DNA from 4 places in the Petrocella sp. genome. Region 1 is predicted to be linked to each of the others. Evidence: predicted binding sites of a transcription regulator. Region 1 holds the regulator's gene; each other region holds the start of a gene.
The links. Region 1 encodes Rex, which represses fermentation and respiration genes when NADH is low (regulators of the CRP and FNR family bind a similar motif). Its sites were predicted from a motif close to ATTGTTAANTANTTAACAAT; they were not measured.

Region 1 (4,218 bases):
TCGTGAGATATAAACAAGATCGTACCTTGATAACCGATTAACGCATTTTCTAGAACACTCTTTGAAATCAAATCCAAATGGTTAGTAGGCTCGTCCAAAATCAGGAAATTGGCTTCACTCAGCATGAGTTTAACTAAAGTTAAGCGTCCTTTTTCACCACCACTTAGCTTTGAAACATGCTTAAAAACATCATCACTCTTAAAAAGATAGGAAGCTAAGATGTTACGAATTTCTCCTTGCGTGAGTGTAGGGTAGGCGTCAGATATTTCCTCAATTAAGGTATTGTCTGAGTTTAACAATTGATGTTCTTGGTCGTAGTAGCCTATTTTAACTTTTGCACCAAGCTGAATCTGACCAGAATCGGCTTGCATAACTTTATTGATGATTTTAAAAAGGGTTGATTTACCTGATCCGTTATCACCAATGAGTGCAATATGCTCACCTTTTTTTATTTCGAACTGAATATGATCTAGAAGCTCTATACGATCAAAAGATTTACATAGGTCTATGACTTTCATAACATCATGCCCGCTTTCATAACGGGGTTTTAATTGAAGATGCATATCAGCCTGAACTTCCATAGGTCGGTCTAGACGTTCCACTTTTTCTAATAGTTTTTCACGGCTTTCAGCTCTTTTAGCAGACTTTTCTCGATTAAATGAACGTAACTTCTTAATGACATCTTCTTGTTGCTTTATGGTCTTTTGTTGTTGATCATAGTGTTTAGCTTGGATTTCTTTAATATGAGCCTTCTTTTTCATAAAATCAGAGAAATTGCCTTGGTATTCAATGGCTTTACCCATTTCAATCTCTATGGTTTTATTTACAATTTGATCAAGAAAAAAACGATCATGAGAGATGATAAATAAGGTACCTTTATAGGATTGCAAGAATCCCTCTAGCCAGCGAATGGCATCCATATCTAGATGGTTGGTTGGTTCATCTAACATAAGACAGTCGGGATTTAAGATGAGTTCTCTCGCAAGAGCCAGCCTTGTCTTCTGACCACCGGATAGTTTAGACACTTCAAGATCAAAGTCGTCTTGTGAGAAACCTAGACCTTTTAAAACACCTTTGATTAGACTTTCATATTGATAACCATCAATGGATTCAAAAAGATGACGTAATTTAGCATAATCTTCATTAAGTTTATCTAATAAATCAAGATCACCTTCATGAAGATGAATTTTTTCTTCTAAATCGGTAAGTTCATTTTTTATATGAACCAATTGCTCGTTGGCATTGTAAACAGTCTTGTAAAGGGACTGATTTGAATCGGATAATGCATTTTGCTTCAAATAGCCGAATGTTTTACCAGAAGCTTTATAGACAGAACCACGATCAGCTAAAAGTTCACCGGTAAGGATTCTGAAAAGCGTGGTTTTACCGGCACCGTTGATTCCAATGAGTGCTACTTTTTCGCCTTCATTGATAATGAAATTAATATCCTTTAATAAGGTATCTACGATAAATGATTTAGTAATATTTTTACAACTTAATATCATGATTGTATCCTTTCTTTATCTGTGTTTCGACATTATCATACCACTAATTAGAACCATTGAAAAGAAAAAGGAAAGTAAGGTACAAAATAAACAATATACTAATTAGAATTGACAGTTATTTAACAAATAGCTATAATGGTATTAAGATACGGAAGAATGGGGGCCATGATATGTCAGATAAGAGAATATCGACAGCAGTTATAAAAAGATTACCTAGATATTATAGATATCTTGGAGAACTACTTGAGAATGATATCGTTCGAATCTCCTCAAATGAACTAAGTCAACGTATGGATGTTACAGCTTCTCAAATCCGTCAGGATTTAAATAATTTCGGTGGGTTTGGTCAGCAAGGTTATGGGTATAATGTAAGTCACCTGTATAATGAGATTGCGAAGATTTTGGGGCTTGAGAATCACTATAGTGTGATTATAATAGGTTCCGGTAATTTAGGTCAGGCTTTAGCTAATTATACAGATTTTGAAAAGCGTGGTTTTGTTGTAAAAGGACTTTTTGATGTCAACCCAAGATTGGTAGGAATATCTGTTCGGGGTATGGATGTACAAGATATGGATCAACTTAAAGAGTTTGTTGTTGAAAATAACATTGATATAGCCATATTAACCGTCCCAAAAACCAAAGCACCTGCAATAGCCAATGATCTATGCGAATGGGGTATTAGAGGTATATGGAATTTTGCACCTGTTGATTTACAGATTAATAACTATGATGTGGTGGTTGAAAATGTTCACTTATCAGAAAGTCTGATGACTTTGTCTTATCGAATTAAGGATTCTGAGTAATAGTTTGAAATGTAATATACTTGTAATATATTCAATACTTAGTCAAGTTATAATAAGAGATAGGAAATGGTTTGAAGCTGATGGTACTTAGCTTAGAATTTTTTCTATCTTTTTTTACAAATATCTTAGCGTTCCTATTCTACAATGCAACCATCAAATACTATGTTAGGAGTTGTCATGATGGATAAAAAACCTCACATACAGATAAAGAAATCCGAACACATAGTCGTACTTGATCAAAATTGGCATAGTTTATTCACCGGTAAAAAACCATATAAAATAAAAACGTTAGAAAGCCAACTGAACAAACTATTAAAAGAACAGGGTAAGGTTAATACAGAATATAAAGCATACAAAGCTTTGAAAAAAAAGATGATGGATGACATCATTTCAGGTATGTCCCTTGCTTTTGACGATAAGCACGCAGAAGGCACAAAGGAACTGGAAAAAAAGCATAAGCATATTCAAGAGATTAATGGTAAGTTTGATGCCTATGAAAAGAGAAAACAAGAACTACCTCATGAAATAGAAAAAGTGAATCAAACCTTGCTTAAAGAAAGCATGATTATTTTCTATGAGCGTATGATACATAATAAAGAAAAGAAAAGAAGACTTGAATCTGAAATTCAGACCATACATGATAAAGTCAAAGAACTTGTTGGTAAAAAAGAAGATTTGGATGAAGAGAATACAAGGCTTTATGAATTCATACATGATTTAGCCGGTTTAGAAGTTATTGAACAATTGGATGCACATTACTTCGGAGGTGAAGAATGATTGTTGGCATAGGTAATGATATGATAGAAATAGAACGAATCCTTAAAGCAGTATCTAGGCCAAAATTTTTAATGAGATATTTTACAAAAGCGGAACTTAATCTATTTAGGGATAGAAAAATGAACCCATCTACCATTGCAGCAAATTTTTCTATCAAAGAAGCTGTAACCAAAGTCTTTGGGACAGGGTTTAGAGAGTTTGGTCTAAAAGATGTAGAAATATTAAGAAATGAACTTGGAAGACCCTATATTAAGTTGTACGGACAGGCAAAAGAGATGGAAAAGCAAATGGGAATCGACAAATGGCACATTACAGTTTCACATACGAAATCAATGGTTTCCGTTGTTGTATTGGGAGAGAAATATGATTGTAGCAAAGAGTAATCAAGTGGCACTGATGGATCAGACAACAATCAAAGATTATGCAATCCCTGGGATAGTTTTAATGGAGCATGCAGCTATGGCTGTGTGTGATGAGGTCCCTAAAAATCGCAAGTCAATACTGGTTGTGTGTGGCGTTGGCAATAATGGCGGAGATGGCTTTGCCATTGCCAGAATTTTGATTCAGAGGGGCGAAAAGGTAACAGTTCTTGGTGTTGGCAATCCCTTACATCTTAAAAATGATGCAAAAATTATGTACGATAGTTTAGCTCATATTGAAACCGGGCTTTTTTGGTATGAAGTTTGCAGTGAAAAAAAATTAGATCACTTATTTCAAAACTGTGATATTATTGTGGATGCTATTTTTGGTACAGGTTGCAATCGTGAGGTTTCTGAGGGTTATCTAGAAGTCATAGAGAGAATAAATAAAAAGAAGGCATATGTCATTAGTGTAGATATACCATCCGGTGTTAATAGTGATAATGGAAAAATCATGGGCGCGTGCGTAAAGGCAAGTTTGACGGTTACATTCACCTTACCAAAACTTGGCAATATCCTGTACCCAGGTGCAAAAGCAAGTGAACGACTCAAGGTTGTTGACATAGGGATACCGCAGAAAGTGTTGGAGGGTTTTGTTTTTGAATACGAAACCATTGATCAAGATACGATAAGACGCTTACCCTCAAGAAAAACCGATGGCCACAAGTTCACATATGGGAAAGTATTGATTATCGCAGGATCCAAAGATATGTC
Region 2 (4,218 bases), on a different contig from region 1:
ATGTCGAATGACATCGACACCAAGTATTTGATCATCCATGCCGATACCGACCATTAAAGCTATATTGCCTCCATAACCTTCTGTTGCCGTCATCTCAAAAGCATAACCAATTATTGCACCATCTTTTGTCGCTTCATACAGATTTACAATGCCTTGTTCACTAGAACCTTCTTCTAAATCAATTAATGAAAATTCAGTAGCCTCAAAAACGACGGCTTTTAATGCGTTATTTTTGAGTTTTTCTTGCTGTATACGAATTGGTTCTTTGGTAACTTCATAAGTTAACCCAAGTAGTGTTCCAGCAATCACAGTAATCATGAATAGAATCATAGCATTTTTAATGATGTTGTCTGATTGTTTAGCCATTATTTTGCCACCTCCCCAAATGATTTTGGAACTGTGTATTTATCAATAAGTGGTACAAAAAGATTCATAATCAAGATTGCAAATGATACACCTTCAGGATACCCCCCGAAAAGTCGAATTAGAGCTGTCAGCAAACCACATCCTAAGCCCATAATGATTTGTCCTTTTGGAGTCGTTGGTGAGGAGGCATAATCTGTTGCCATAAAAAAGGCACCAATCATCAATCCACCCGAAAAAATATGATAGCCTAAAAAAGTCAAATCAAAACCTTTTCCTCCAAATAACAGAACCATAATGGCCGTCGTAGCAATATAAATGGTGGGTATACGCCATGAAATCACTTTTCTTGCCATCAAATACAGACCACCAATTATTAAAGCAAGGGCTGAAGTCTCACCTAAAGAACCTGGTATTGTACCAATAAAGGTATCAAAAAGTGGCGGCATCATCTGCCCACCTTCTTTAATAATCCCAAGTGGTGTTGCAGCACTAACGCCATCTACAAATCCCCATGTGGTCATTAGACCCGTGAAAGAAATCAAGAGAAAAGCTCTCGCAGCCAAAGCAGGGTTCATAAAATTTTGTCCTAGGCCACCAAAAAGTTGTTTGACAATGATAATAGCAAAGAAACTACCCATAACTGAAACCCACCATGGAATAGAACTTGGTAAGTTAAGTGCCAGCAGCAACCCAGTTACAGCAGCAGATAAATCCATTGCAGTGTTTTTTTGTTTCATTAGTTTTGTATAACCCCATTCCGCAAAAACACTAGATAGGATACAAACAACGATTGTACTAAAGGCACCGACACCAAAATAATAAATTGCAAAAAAGGCAGCGGGTGACAAAGCAATTAAAACATCTAACATCGTTTTTTGAATCGAATCTCTTGATTTAATATGCGGTGATGAAGAAATTATATACATATCTGACATATGAGCCTCCTAAGATTTTCTTCTGTTTGTAAGGATTTGTTTCTTGGTTGTCCTAAAGGACTGGAGTAAATGCCTTTTCGATGGACAAATATAAGAACATGCACCGCATTCCATACAATCCATACCGTTATACGCCTCAAATTCATCTTCAACCTGTGCCAATGCAAATTTATTTAATTCAAAAGGTAAAAGACCCATTGGACATGCGCTAACACATTTACCACAACGCATACAATTACTCTCATCTTCTGTTGCTATGGCTTTTTTCGTTAAGCATAGAATGGAAGAAGAACCTTTTATAATCGGAACATCCATGGTATACATAGCAAAACCCATCATAGGTCCACCGGAAATGATTTTGGCCGGCTCTTCAACAAAACCGCCTGCAGCTTCAATCAGTTCCTTATAACTGGTACCCAGTCTAACTTTAAAGTTTTGAGGTTCTTTAATAGCATCACCTGTAACTGTAACAATCCTGCGCGTTAAAGGTCGTCCACGATCAACCGCTCTATGAATGGCAACAATGGTATCCACATTTTGAACGATGCACCCAACTTCAAAAGGTAGTTTTCCAGAGGGTACTTCTCTTTTTGTTGCTGCATATATGAGTTGTTTTTCAGCACCTTGCGGGTACTTCGTATGTAATGTAATCACATCAATACGCGGCTCTGCTTTAGCTGCTTCTGTTACTTTTTTGATAGCATCTGGTTTATTTGCCTCAATACCAATAATCCCCTTAGCATCTTTAAACATACTTAGTAAAACTTTAAGGCCGGCAATCAGACGATCTGTTTCTTCTAACATAATACGATGATCTGACGTCAAATAAGGCTCACATTCAGCACCATTTAAAATGATATAATCAATTTTTTTATCCGGTGGTGGTGAAAGCTTTATATGGGTTGGGAAGGTCGCGCCTCCCATACCTACAATGCCCGCATTTTTAATAATCCCTAATAGCTCTTCGTTTGTCAGGTTCTTATAATCATGAGCTTGATTCAAACTTGGATCATCTTCATAGAGATGATCATTTTCAATAATAATACCCTTGCACTTAAACCCATTAGGGTGTTCCACTTCTTCTATGGACTTGACGGTCCCTGAAACACTACTAAAGATTGGTGAAGAAACAAATGCTTCTGAATCAGCGATTTTTTGTCCTAATAAAACACGATCACCTTTTTTGACAATAGGTTCACATGGTGCCCCAATATGTTGTGCCATTGGAAAAATTAGATCTCCAATCGGCTTTAATATTTTTATGGGTTTTTGATTCGTTGATTCTTTGTGATCCGGTGGATGAATTCCACGTTTGAAAGTAAATGCTGCCATAGGCAACCTCCATTCTGTTTTTATTTGCAACTGTTTGATTTACAAACTAAAACTGCCCTAGACTTATTATTAACTTGAGTCTTTAAACCCATATACAATGCATCATGGCTCAGTACATATAATAATACAAATGGACTTTCACCACAACAATTGATACATAGTTGACAATGTTACGAATCATGTTTAATTTCTCCAAGACTCATTATACATGACTTTACAGCGTATTATGTATACATACTGTATTTATAAAAAACAAATTCAGGAAACAATCAATCCATTATCGTCTTAACTTTACCATCGGATTGTGCCTTTATTTTGTTTGTTTTTTAATTTAACACTTTAACCATTATTTATTGTTATTCTCGAAGCTCATCAAGAGATTCAGTTAGATATTCTTTCAACCATTGTATTACACTTATTGAAGTTAAAGGCACATCTTCCAAAGCTTCCTGCAAAGCTTTCGTACTGACTTCAAAGCTATTTTCATTATAGTTATGCCTATAACAAATATCAATGTTCTCATTGGAAGTGATGAGTCCGATTATTGTATTTACAATATCACCCATAGGAGGACGATCAATGTGGTCATATACCATCATAGATTTTAGCCTTGTACCACAATTAACTTGAGACTCAATCTTCAAATAACCATCACATAGACGACAGTTTTCATCTAATAATGGTATACCTAGACCCACTTTCCGAAGGGTACGTGATGTGGTGAAAGGATTCCTGATCGTACTTAGAATCTCATCTGGAATACCTTTTCCATTGTCTTGTATATCAAAGCGAAATTCATTATTGTATATGTCCTCAGAGACGGATATAAGAATTTGACTCGCACCACCACGAACACTATTGGTTGCAATATCTAATATATGCATGGACAATTCTTTCATAAGATTACACCTATTCCAAACCGTTTTTAGACAATAAGGCAGCTGATTCATAAGAGGATAAGTGCGTCGTCATAATAACAATATCTTCTTCATTTGCTTTTGAAATAGCATCTTCGTCCACTTTAAAGCCTTCGGTAACAATAATACAAGCAACATTAATCAAGGTACCGACTGCGATGATATTAATGTGGCCTTGTATGGTAATCCATGCGCACTGCTCTTTCGCTTTTCCCATAACAATACTTAGCAAGTCGCCAACAAATCCTGATTGAACACTATTATTCTCATAAATTGATTGGGTCACTACAGTTGCATCTAGTATTTTTTGAACATCGTTTATGGTCATGATTCTCTCCTATTCTGATCAATGGAAGGTGGTAAAATACCACTAAGTGACATCATTTCCTCTGCCATGGACCTTACCTTTTCTCTTAACATAAAAATACAGTCTTCAATAATTGCATCTCCTCTAACGACATCTTCAGCAAAAGCCTTACACGTTGGAGCGCCACAAGATCCACAATCAATTCGAGGTAATGTTTTGTGTAAATCATCAATCTGTTCCATTTTAGTCAAAGCCACCATCATATTGTCATCCAATTTTCTGACATGTGTCACTTCAAGGGCATAGTCCCATTTGAGTCGTATTTTCGGATTAATAATGTTTAGATCTCTTGTTTTTCCAT
Region 3 (4,218 bases), on a different contig from region 1:
AGCGACCCAAATAGGATCAGGATTAGTCGGTGTTGTTTATATTCTTGACGAGCCGTCTATTGGCCTTCATCAAAGAGACAATGTTAGATTACTGTCTACATTAAAACATCTAAGAGATATGGGAAACACTTTAATTGTTGTAGAGCATGATGAAGATACAATGTTTGAAGCGGATTGTGTTGTAGATATTGGCCCTAAAGCCGGTGTCCATGGTGGAGAAATTGTTGCTGTTGGAACTGCTGAGGAGATAATGGCACACAAAGAATCAATAACGGGTGCTTACTTAAGTGGGAGAAGAAGAATAGCTGTTCCTAAAAAAAGACGTCCGGTCGGTGTTGATTGGCTAGTAGTGAAGGGCGCATCTGAAAATAATCTGAAAAATATTGATGTTAGCATACCTCTTGGTGTTTTGACGGCAGTAACAGGCGTCTCCGGTTCGGGTAAAAGCTCCTTGATTAATGAAATTCTCTATAAGAGATTAGCAAGAGATCTAAATAGAGCTAAAATGAAGCCGGGTAGGCATGAAGATATTCAAGGTCTTGAATACCTTGATAAAGTCATTGATATTGATCAATCTCCAATTGGAAGAACGCCTAGGTCTAATCCGGCAACTTATACAGGACTATTTGATCCAATTCGAGATATCTTTGCAAAAACCGTGGATGCCAAAATGAAAGGTTATCAAAAAGGTAGGTTTAGTTTCAATGTGAAGGGTGGACGTTGTGAAGCTTGTCGGGGTGACGGTATCAATAAGATAGAAATGCATTTTCTTCCAGATATTTATGTTCCTTGTGAAGTGTGTCATGGTAAAAGATACAATAGAGAAACCTTAGAAATCAAATATAAAGGGAAAAACATCTCAGAAGTCTTAGATATGACGGTTGAAGATGCGATACATTTTTTCGAACATATACCCAAAGTCAGAAGAAAATTAGACTGCCTTAATGATGTAGGATTATCCTATATTAAATTAGGTCAACCCTCTACAACTCTATCCGGTGGAGAAGCTCAAAGAGTAAAATTAGCAACAGAGTTGAGTAAAAGAAGTACAGGTAAAACAGTCTATATATTAGATGAACCAACAACAGGATTACATTTTGCAGATGTCCACAAACTTATTAAAATCCTTCAATCTTTAGTAGATTCCGGTAATACGGTGATTGTCATAGAACATAATTTGGAGGTAATTAAAACAACAGATTATGTTATTGACCTAGGGCCGGAAGGCGGCGATCGAGGAGGAAGCATTGTTGCCATTGGAACACCGGAAGAAGTTGCTGACATTGATTTGTCATACACGGGACAATTTTTAAAAAAGGTTTTAAAAAAGCATATAGATTTTGAGAAAAAATGAATACGATCTAAGTAAGATAAGTTTGATCCTAAATGATAATAAAAATCAGTCCCATTTTAATGAGTGAAACCTTGATTTATAAGGGTTTTATTCATTAAAAAAAGATAAATTTGTTTACAGTATATACATAATCTGCTATAATTAACTATGTTGTGCTTAAATTGACAATAATTTAACGAAAAGTGAGAGGTCTTATGAAAATTTCTTATGATTTACATATTCATACGGCGTTATCACCCTGTGGTCATGAAGACATGACACCAAATAATATCGTTAATATGTCAAAGCTATGTGGTGTAGATGTAATAGCTATAACAGATCATAATACCTGTGAAAATGTGGAAGCTGTTATGAAGGTTGCATTAAAATCTGATTTGATTGTCATACCTGGCATGGAGATAGAATCAAGAGAGGAAGTCCATCTTGTCTGTCTTTTTCCAACACTTGAGCAAGCAAATAAGGTACAAGATATTGTATATAACCACTTACCCAATAGGCCGAATAATCGTAAAATATTCGGTGAACAAATACTGTTTAATGATGAGGACGATCCGATAGGAACCAACAATCGATTGCTTTCGTTTGCATGTGATTTATCCCTTGAACAAGTGGTGGAGGTATGTCTTGATCATGACGGGGTGTGCATTCCGGCCCATATAGACCGACCAAGCTATAGTATTATCTCAAACTTAGGTATGATACCTGAGAACATTGATTTTCCGACTTTAGAGATTTCTAGACATAATGCAATAGATTTCTATATAAAAGAATATCCAAATCATCAAGTTATACAGAACTCAGATGCACATGATTTAGGCTATATAGGTAGTTGCAAAAAGACCATCGATGTATCAGAAAAAACACTTAAAGCGATACTGACAAAACTAAAATCCCCTAATTGAACTATTATTTGAAGTAAACCTTCAAAATAATATAGAGACATAATCTGCATTTTTCGCTATCAAGATTGTTAATGATTTAACTATATTGTAAAAAGCAGATTTAGTTTAAATGTAGTGTAACACAGATAACTTTATTTAATATTATACTTAAGGAGGTAAATTATGGCTGTTAACACTGAATTAACTGTTGAAAAATTTAATGAATTAGAACAGTATATTGATTCAATGCCTTCTACAAAAGGCGAACTTATTCGTGTCTTACACAAGGCACAAAGTATTTTCGGATTTTTACCGGAGGAAGTACAGAAATTCATAGCTAAAAAGTTGGACTTATCAACGGCTAAGGTTTTTGGCGTCGTAAGTTTCTATTCATACTTCACGATGGAACCAAAAGGGGAAAATCCAATCGCTATTTGTATGGGAACTGCTTGTTATGTAAGAGGGGCAGAAAAGGTACAAGATGCATTTATGAAAGAGTTGGGTATAAAGATAGGCGAAACCACTGCAGACGGTAAGTTTTCACTTGACGCTTTACGTTGTGTGGGTGCTTGTGGACTTGCGCCGGTTGTATTGGTAGGCGAAAAAGTATATGGTCGTGTAACTGTGGAAGACGTTAAAAAAATCATCAGCAACTACTAAATCATAAAGGAGGCATTCAGATGGCGAAAATAAAATCATTTGCAGATCTAAAAAAGATCAAAGAGGATGTTCAATCTCAAGTAGCCTTAAGAGAAAAAGGTGAAAATAGTGATAACCTGGTAAAAGTGAGAGTAGCCATGGCTACTTGCGGTATTGCTTCAGGAGCAAGAGAAATCATGACCTATATCATAGATGAGTGTGCGGCAAAAGGCGTAGAAAATGTTGTTGTCACGCAAACAGGATGTATGGGTTATTGTTATGCAGAGCCAACAATAGAAGTCGTTCAACCGGGTCAAGACGGTGTGGTCTATGGTAATGTTGATCAAAAAAAGGCACTGGAAATCATAGAAAAGCATATAGTTGAAGGCACTTTAGTAGACGGAATCATACCACAAACCCATAAAACAATTGAATAAAATAGGTTAGGAGGTTAAAAAATGGCTAACTATAAAATACAAGTACTGGTTTGCGGTGGTACAGGATGTAAATCTGCCGAAGCGGACGGTATTGTAACGAATCTTGAAAAAGCTATTGTAGCAAACAATCTTAGTGATGATGTACAAGTTTTGACAACCGGTTGTTTTGGTTTCTGCGAAAAAGGACCTGTCGTTAAAATATTACCTGACAATACATTTTACGTTCAAGTTAAACCGGAAGACGCAGAAGAAATGATTACTGAACATTGTGTCAAAGGAAGAAAAGTTGAAAGGTTGCTTTATGTCAACCCTGATACAAAAGAAACTATATTTGATTCTAAGGATATGGACTTCTATAAGAAGCAAATGCGTATTGCCCTTAGAAACTGTGGTTTAATTGATCCTGATGTTATTGATGATTATATAGCAAGAGATGGGTATCAAGCTATAGGTAAAGCATTGACAGAAATGACACCGGAAGATGTTATCGAATTAATCAAAGACTCCGGTTTACGTGGCCGTGGGGGTGGAGGATTCCCTACCGGTCTTAAATGGCAATTTGCAGCAGGTTATGATGCAGACCAAAAATATGTTATCTGTAATGCGGATGAAGGTGATCCAGGTGCTTTTATGGACCGTTCAATTCTTGAAGGTGACCCACATTCAGTTATTGAAGCAATGGCAATATGTGGTTATGCAATAGGTGCAACACAAGGTCGTGTCTATATTCGAGCGGAGTACCCTTTAGCAATTAAACGTCTTGAAAAAGCCATTAGTGATGCAAGAGATTATGGTCTTCTAGGACAAGACATCATGGGAACAGGCTTTGAATTTGACATTGAATTGACTTACGGCGCAGGAGCATTCGTATGTGGAGAAGAAACAGCATTGATTCACTCAATGGAAG
Region 4 (4,218 bases), on a different contig from region 1:
GAAACAGATGAGGATGTTGTTTCTGCAACAACCTACTATGGTAAAGATATTCAGATTGCAGCTCAACAAGATCATATATACGGCTTACAATTTCATCCAGAAAAAAGCGGTGATGTAGGCTTGAAGATTCTAGAAAATTTTGCTTTTTTATAAACTAGGTAGGTTAAAATATCAAAATTAAGATTCACGGTATCTTTTTGATACTTTAACCCGAGAAAGAGGACAATTATGAGGTTATATCCAGCAATAGATATTATCAACGGTCAGGCAGTACGTCTTGTGCAAGGTGACTATAAGAAAGAAACGGTGTATGATAAGGACCCCGTCCAAGTCGCTAAACAGTGGGAAGATGCCGGTGCCAATTACATTCATGTTGTGGATTTAGATGGCGCACAAGATGGCACATGGAAAAACAGAGAGACCATCTCTAATATTGTAAAAAGCGTTAAAATACCTGTGCAAACTGGTGGCGGAATAAGATCACTTCAAGACATTGAAGAACGGTTGTCTGTTGGGATTACAAGGGTCATTTTAGGCACAGTGGCCATCAAAAATTCGGAGCTTGTTTCAGAAGCAGTAAATAGATTCGGTCACGAGGCCATCGTAGTAGGTATTGATGCAAAAGACGGTATGGTGGCCATTCACGGTTGGGAGCAAGTAAGTGACATATCCGCTCTTGATTTATGCTTGAAGGTTAAATCCATGGGTATAACTACCATAATCTACACCGATATTGCTAAAGATGGGATGATGTTGGGTCCGAATATTGAACAGACCAGGCAGTTGATTCAAGAAACTGGTATGACTATCATTGCTTCAGGTGGCGTCTCTAATTATGAAGACCTAGAGAAAGTATCTCAAATTCAGGCGGAAGGTGTCATTATTGGAAAAGCCCTATACACAAAAGCCATTAATCTGAAAAAGGCTATTCGACAATTTGAAAGTAGGTGACCCTATGTTATCAAAAAGAATCATACCTTGCTTAGATGTTGATAAAGGCAGAGTTGTTAAAGGTGTTCAGTTTATAAACATCATAGATGCAGGTGATCCTGTAGAAGTTGCCAAAGCATATAATAAAAGTATGGCAGACGAAATTGTTTTTCTGGACATAACAGCCTCTCATGAAGGGCGTGATACCATTGTGGATGTGGTAAAGAAAACCGCAAAGGAGATTTTTATCCCTTTAACAGTAGGAGGCGGCATTCGAACAGTTGAAGATTTTAGAGCTATGTTGCTGGCAGGCGCTGACAAGGTTGCTGTTAATTCTGCGGCCGTAAATCGTCCGGAGCTCATTAAAGAAGCCGCTTTAAAATACGGAAGTCAATGTGTGGTTCTCGCTATGGACGCAAAACGAAACGATAAACGTAAATCATGGGATGTCTATATTAATGGTGGTAGAATTAATAAACATATAGATGCCATTGAGTGGGCAAAAAAAGCAGAAGCTCTTGGCGCAGGGGAAATTCTATTAACCAGTATGGATTGTGATGGTACAAAAGCCGGGTTTGATGTACAATTGACCAAAGCAGTAAGTGAAGCTGTGGGCATTCCTGTGATAGCATCCGGTGGTGCCGGTACAATGAAACATTTTTCAGACGTTTTGACAGAGGGTCTGGCAGATGCAGCGCTCGCCGCATCTTTATTTCACTTTAAAGAAATGGAAATAGTTGATTTAAAAAACTATTTACATAATCAAAATATACCTGTAAGAAGATAGGAGAATATTATGAATTTTAATGATTTCAAACTTGGGGAAGACGGTCTACTTCCTGCTATAGTGCAAGATTATATGACAAGCCAAGTGCTTATGATGGCCTACATGAATGAAGAAGCTTATACGAAAACGATTGAAACCGGTAAAGCCACTTTCTATAGCAGAAGCCGTAAATCCTTATGGATTAAAGGCGAAACATCCGGTCATTATCAAACAGTTAAAGAAATTGCACTCGATTGTGATCAAGATACGTTGCTTCTTAAAGTACACCAAGAAGGTAACGCATGCCATACAGGTGCTTATTCATGCTTCTATAGATATTTAGATAAGAATGAGGGTGACTATTTGGAAGTCGATACCTTTAAGCAAAAAGATGTCTTAAGTGGTGTCTTTGATGTAGTCATGGATCGAAAGGTTAATCCTAAAGAGGGTTCGTATACCAATTATCTTTTTGAAAAAGGGATTGATAAAATCTTAAAAAAAGTCGGAGAAGAAACGGCAGAAATTATTATTGGTGCAAAAAATGAAGGTAAAGAAGAAATGGTTTATGAAATATCAGATTTGTTATACCATTTAACCGTACTTATGGTAGAAAAAGGTGCTAATTGGGAAGATATATATAAAGAACTTGATAAGAGGCGATAGTTAAATTGTTTTCTACTGGAAAGTTCTTTGCAATATATCTTTTCTAAGACTTTCCTAATGAGCTTCTTTTTTGTGAAAATCATATAATATTCTTGACTATTACGTCCATAGGTTATACAATGTCATATGAATGGACAAAATGTTCTTTGTAAATGATAATGATTGTTAAAATGATAACGATGGAGGTAATGGAATGCATCTTACTCGAATTAAAGAGATTCTAGACGCACAAGTCATTGCAGGCAAGGGTGATATGAATCAAGAAATTGATTTTGGTTATGGTTGTGACTTAATGAGTGATGTTTTAGCTTATGTACAAAATAACATTGTTCTGTTAACAGGCTTGGTTCATCCTCAAGTTATAAGAACCGCTGAAATGTTAGATATAAAAGCAATTGTCATAGTAAGAGGTAAAGAACCTGGGTCGGATTTAATTGAGATGGCCAATCGTCGAGACATCGTGATAATGACGACCAAGCACTCATTATTTACCGCTTCAGGTCTTTTGTTTAAGAACGGCCTTATAGGAGAGGAGATTGCCCATAATGAACTTACATTTTGATGTTGAAGGTGGTGAGTTTATTTCTGCAGGTGTGGCTTCCAGTAAGGTGAAAAAAGTCTTAAAACAACTTGCTATACAACCGGAAATTATTAGGAAGATATCCGTTGCCATGTATGAAGCCGAGATCAATATGGTTATTCATGCCCATGGCGGCGTTATAGATGCTGAGATTATGCCAGATCATGTACATGTAGTTCTAAAAGATGAAGGACCAGGTATCGAAAATATTGAGCTTGCTATGAAGGCCGGTTACTCGACTGCATCCAGATTGGCTAGAGAAATGGGATTTGGTGCAGGTATGGGGCTTGCCAATATGAAAAAACATGCCGATATTCTTCAAATCGAATCAGAACCAGGTAAAGGAACAACGGTTGAAATTACAGTAAAGCTCTATCCTGAACAAGCTTAAGAAAAAATTGTGTTAGTAGTTGCGTCATTGTCATAAAGAGTTCTATAGGAGGCATCATGTTATGGGAAATTACCATTCAGTAACCCTTGATAAGAATCGTTGCATAGGTTGTACGGATTGTATCAAGCGTTGTCCAACAGAAGCCATTCGTGTCAGACATTCAAAAGCAGAAATTACAGATGAACTTTGTATTGATTGCGGTATGTGTATTCGTGTTTGTAAAAGTCATGCTAAACGAGCACTAACCGATCCTCTGGATAAAATCAACAAATTCAAATATAAGGTTGCAATACCGGCACCAACCCTATATACTCAGTTTAAAAAGCTTAGAAATCCTAATATCGTGCTTACAGCACTTAAGAAAATTGGATTTGATGAAGTTTTTGAGGTTGCAAAAGCGGCAGAAGTTGTTACTGCATATAGCCAACAGCTTTTGAATGAAGGTAAAATCAATCGTCCAGTTATATCTTCGGCATGTCCAGCCATTGTCAAGTTAATACAAATGCGTTTCCCTTCATTAATTGATAATGTTATGCCGATCATTTCACCTAAAGAGGCTATAGCTCGTTACGCCAGACAATATCTGATGGATCAGGGACTTGCAAGTAAAGATATCGGTATTTTCTTTATAACACCATGCGCAGCAAAAGTTACCAATAGCAGACAACCTCAAACAATTAAAACCAGCGATGTTGATGGTGTTATATCTATGAAAGACATATACTTAGAGTTAATACCGGTTATTAATAAACTGAAACCGGAAGATATTGAAATCATTCAAATGAGTTCAGCTAATGGAATTGGATGGGCTGCCAGTGGTGGAGAAGGTCTTGCTTCAAAAGTCTATAATTTGGTTGCTGTTGATGGTATTGAAAATGTCATTACCAT

Region 2: the regulator Rex is predicted to act here: its motif matches at 2,783-2,802, upstream of rsxC (electron transport complex subunit RsxC).
Region 3: the regulator Rex is predicted to act here: its motif matches at 2,321-2,340, upstream of AC6F8J_RS00700 (NAD(P)H-dependent oxidoreductase subunit E).
Region 4: the regulator Rex is predicted to act here: its motif matches at 2,521-2,540, upstream of AC6F8J_RS12385 (DRTGG domain-containing protein).

The regions. Positions count from the first base shown of each region.
Region 1 covers NZ_JCBCDA010000066.1:3,958-8,175, reverse strand. Annotated here, with positions in the region: gene AC6F8J_RS07595 (ATP-binding cassette domain-containing protein) at 1-1,505, opposite strand, end outside; gene AC6F8J_RS07590 (redox-sensing transcriptional repressor Rex) at 1,676-2,308, shown strand; gene AC6F8J_RS07585 (hypothetical protein) at 2,489-3,085, shown strand; gene acpS (holo-ACP synthase) at 3,082-3,468, shown strand; gene AC6F8J_RS07575 (NAD(P)H-hydrate dehydratase) at 3,449-4,218, shown strand, end outside.
Region 2 covers NZ_JCBCDA010000110.1:105,770-109,987, reverse strand. Annotated here, with positions in the region: gene AC6F8J_RS12420 (RnfABCDGE type electron transport complex subunit G) at 1-366, opposite strand, end outside; gene AC6F8J_RS12415 (RnfABCDGE type electron transport complex subunit D) at 366-1,301, opposite strand; gene rsxC (electron transport complex subunit RsxC) at 1,311-2,633, opposite strand; gene AC6F8J_RS12405 (ATP-binding protein) at 2,990-3,532, opposite strand; gene AC6F8J_RS12400 (DRTGG domain-containing protein) at 3,543-3,878, opposite strand; gene AC6F8J_RS12395 ([Fe-Fe] hydrogenase large subunit C-terminal domain-containing protein) at 3,875-4,218, opposite strand, start outside.
Region 3 covers NZ_JCBCDA010000005.1:26,878-31,095, reverse strand. Annotated here, with positions in the region: gene uvrA (excinuclease ABC subunit UvrA) at 1-1,354, shown strand, start outside; gene AC6F8J_RS00705 (PHP domain-containing protein) at 1,549-2,256, shown strand; gene AC6F8J_RS00700 (NAD(P)H-dependent oxidoreductase subunit E) at 2,419-2,895, shown strand; gene AC6F8J_RS00695 ((2Fe-2S) ferredoxin domain-containing protein) at 2,916-3,311, shown strand; gene AC6F8J_RS00690 (NADH-ubiquinone oxidoreductase-F iron-sulfur binding region domain-containing protein) at 3,333-4,218, shown strand, end outside.
Region 4 covers NZ_JCBCDA010000110.1:101,403-105,620, forward strand. Annotated here, with positions in the region: gene hisH (imidazole glycerol phosphate synthase subunit HisH) at 1-153, shown strand, start outside; gene hisA (1-(5-phosphoribosyl)-5-[(5-phosphoribosylamino)methylideneamino]imidazole-4-carboxamide isomerase) at 229-951, shown strand; gene hisF (imidazole glycerol phosphate synthase subunit HisF) at 956-1,717, shown strand; partial or broken gene hisIE (bifunctional phosphoribosyl-AMP cyclohydrolase/phosphoribosyl-ATP diphosphatase HisIE) at 1,718-2,359, shown strand; gene AC6F8J_RS12385 (DRTGG domain-containing protein) at 2,553-2,921, shown strand; gene AC6F8J_RS12390 (ATP-binding protein) at 2,905-3,330, shown strand; gene AC6F8J_RS12395 ([Fe-Fe] hydrogenase large subunit C-terminal domain-containing protein) at 3,392-4,218, shown strand, end outside.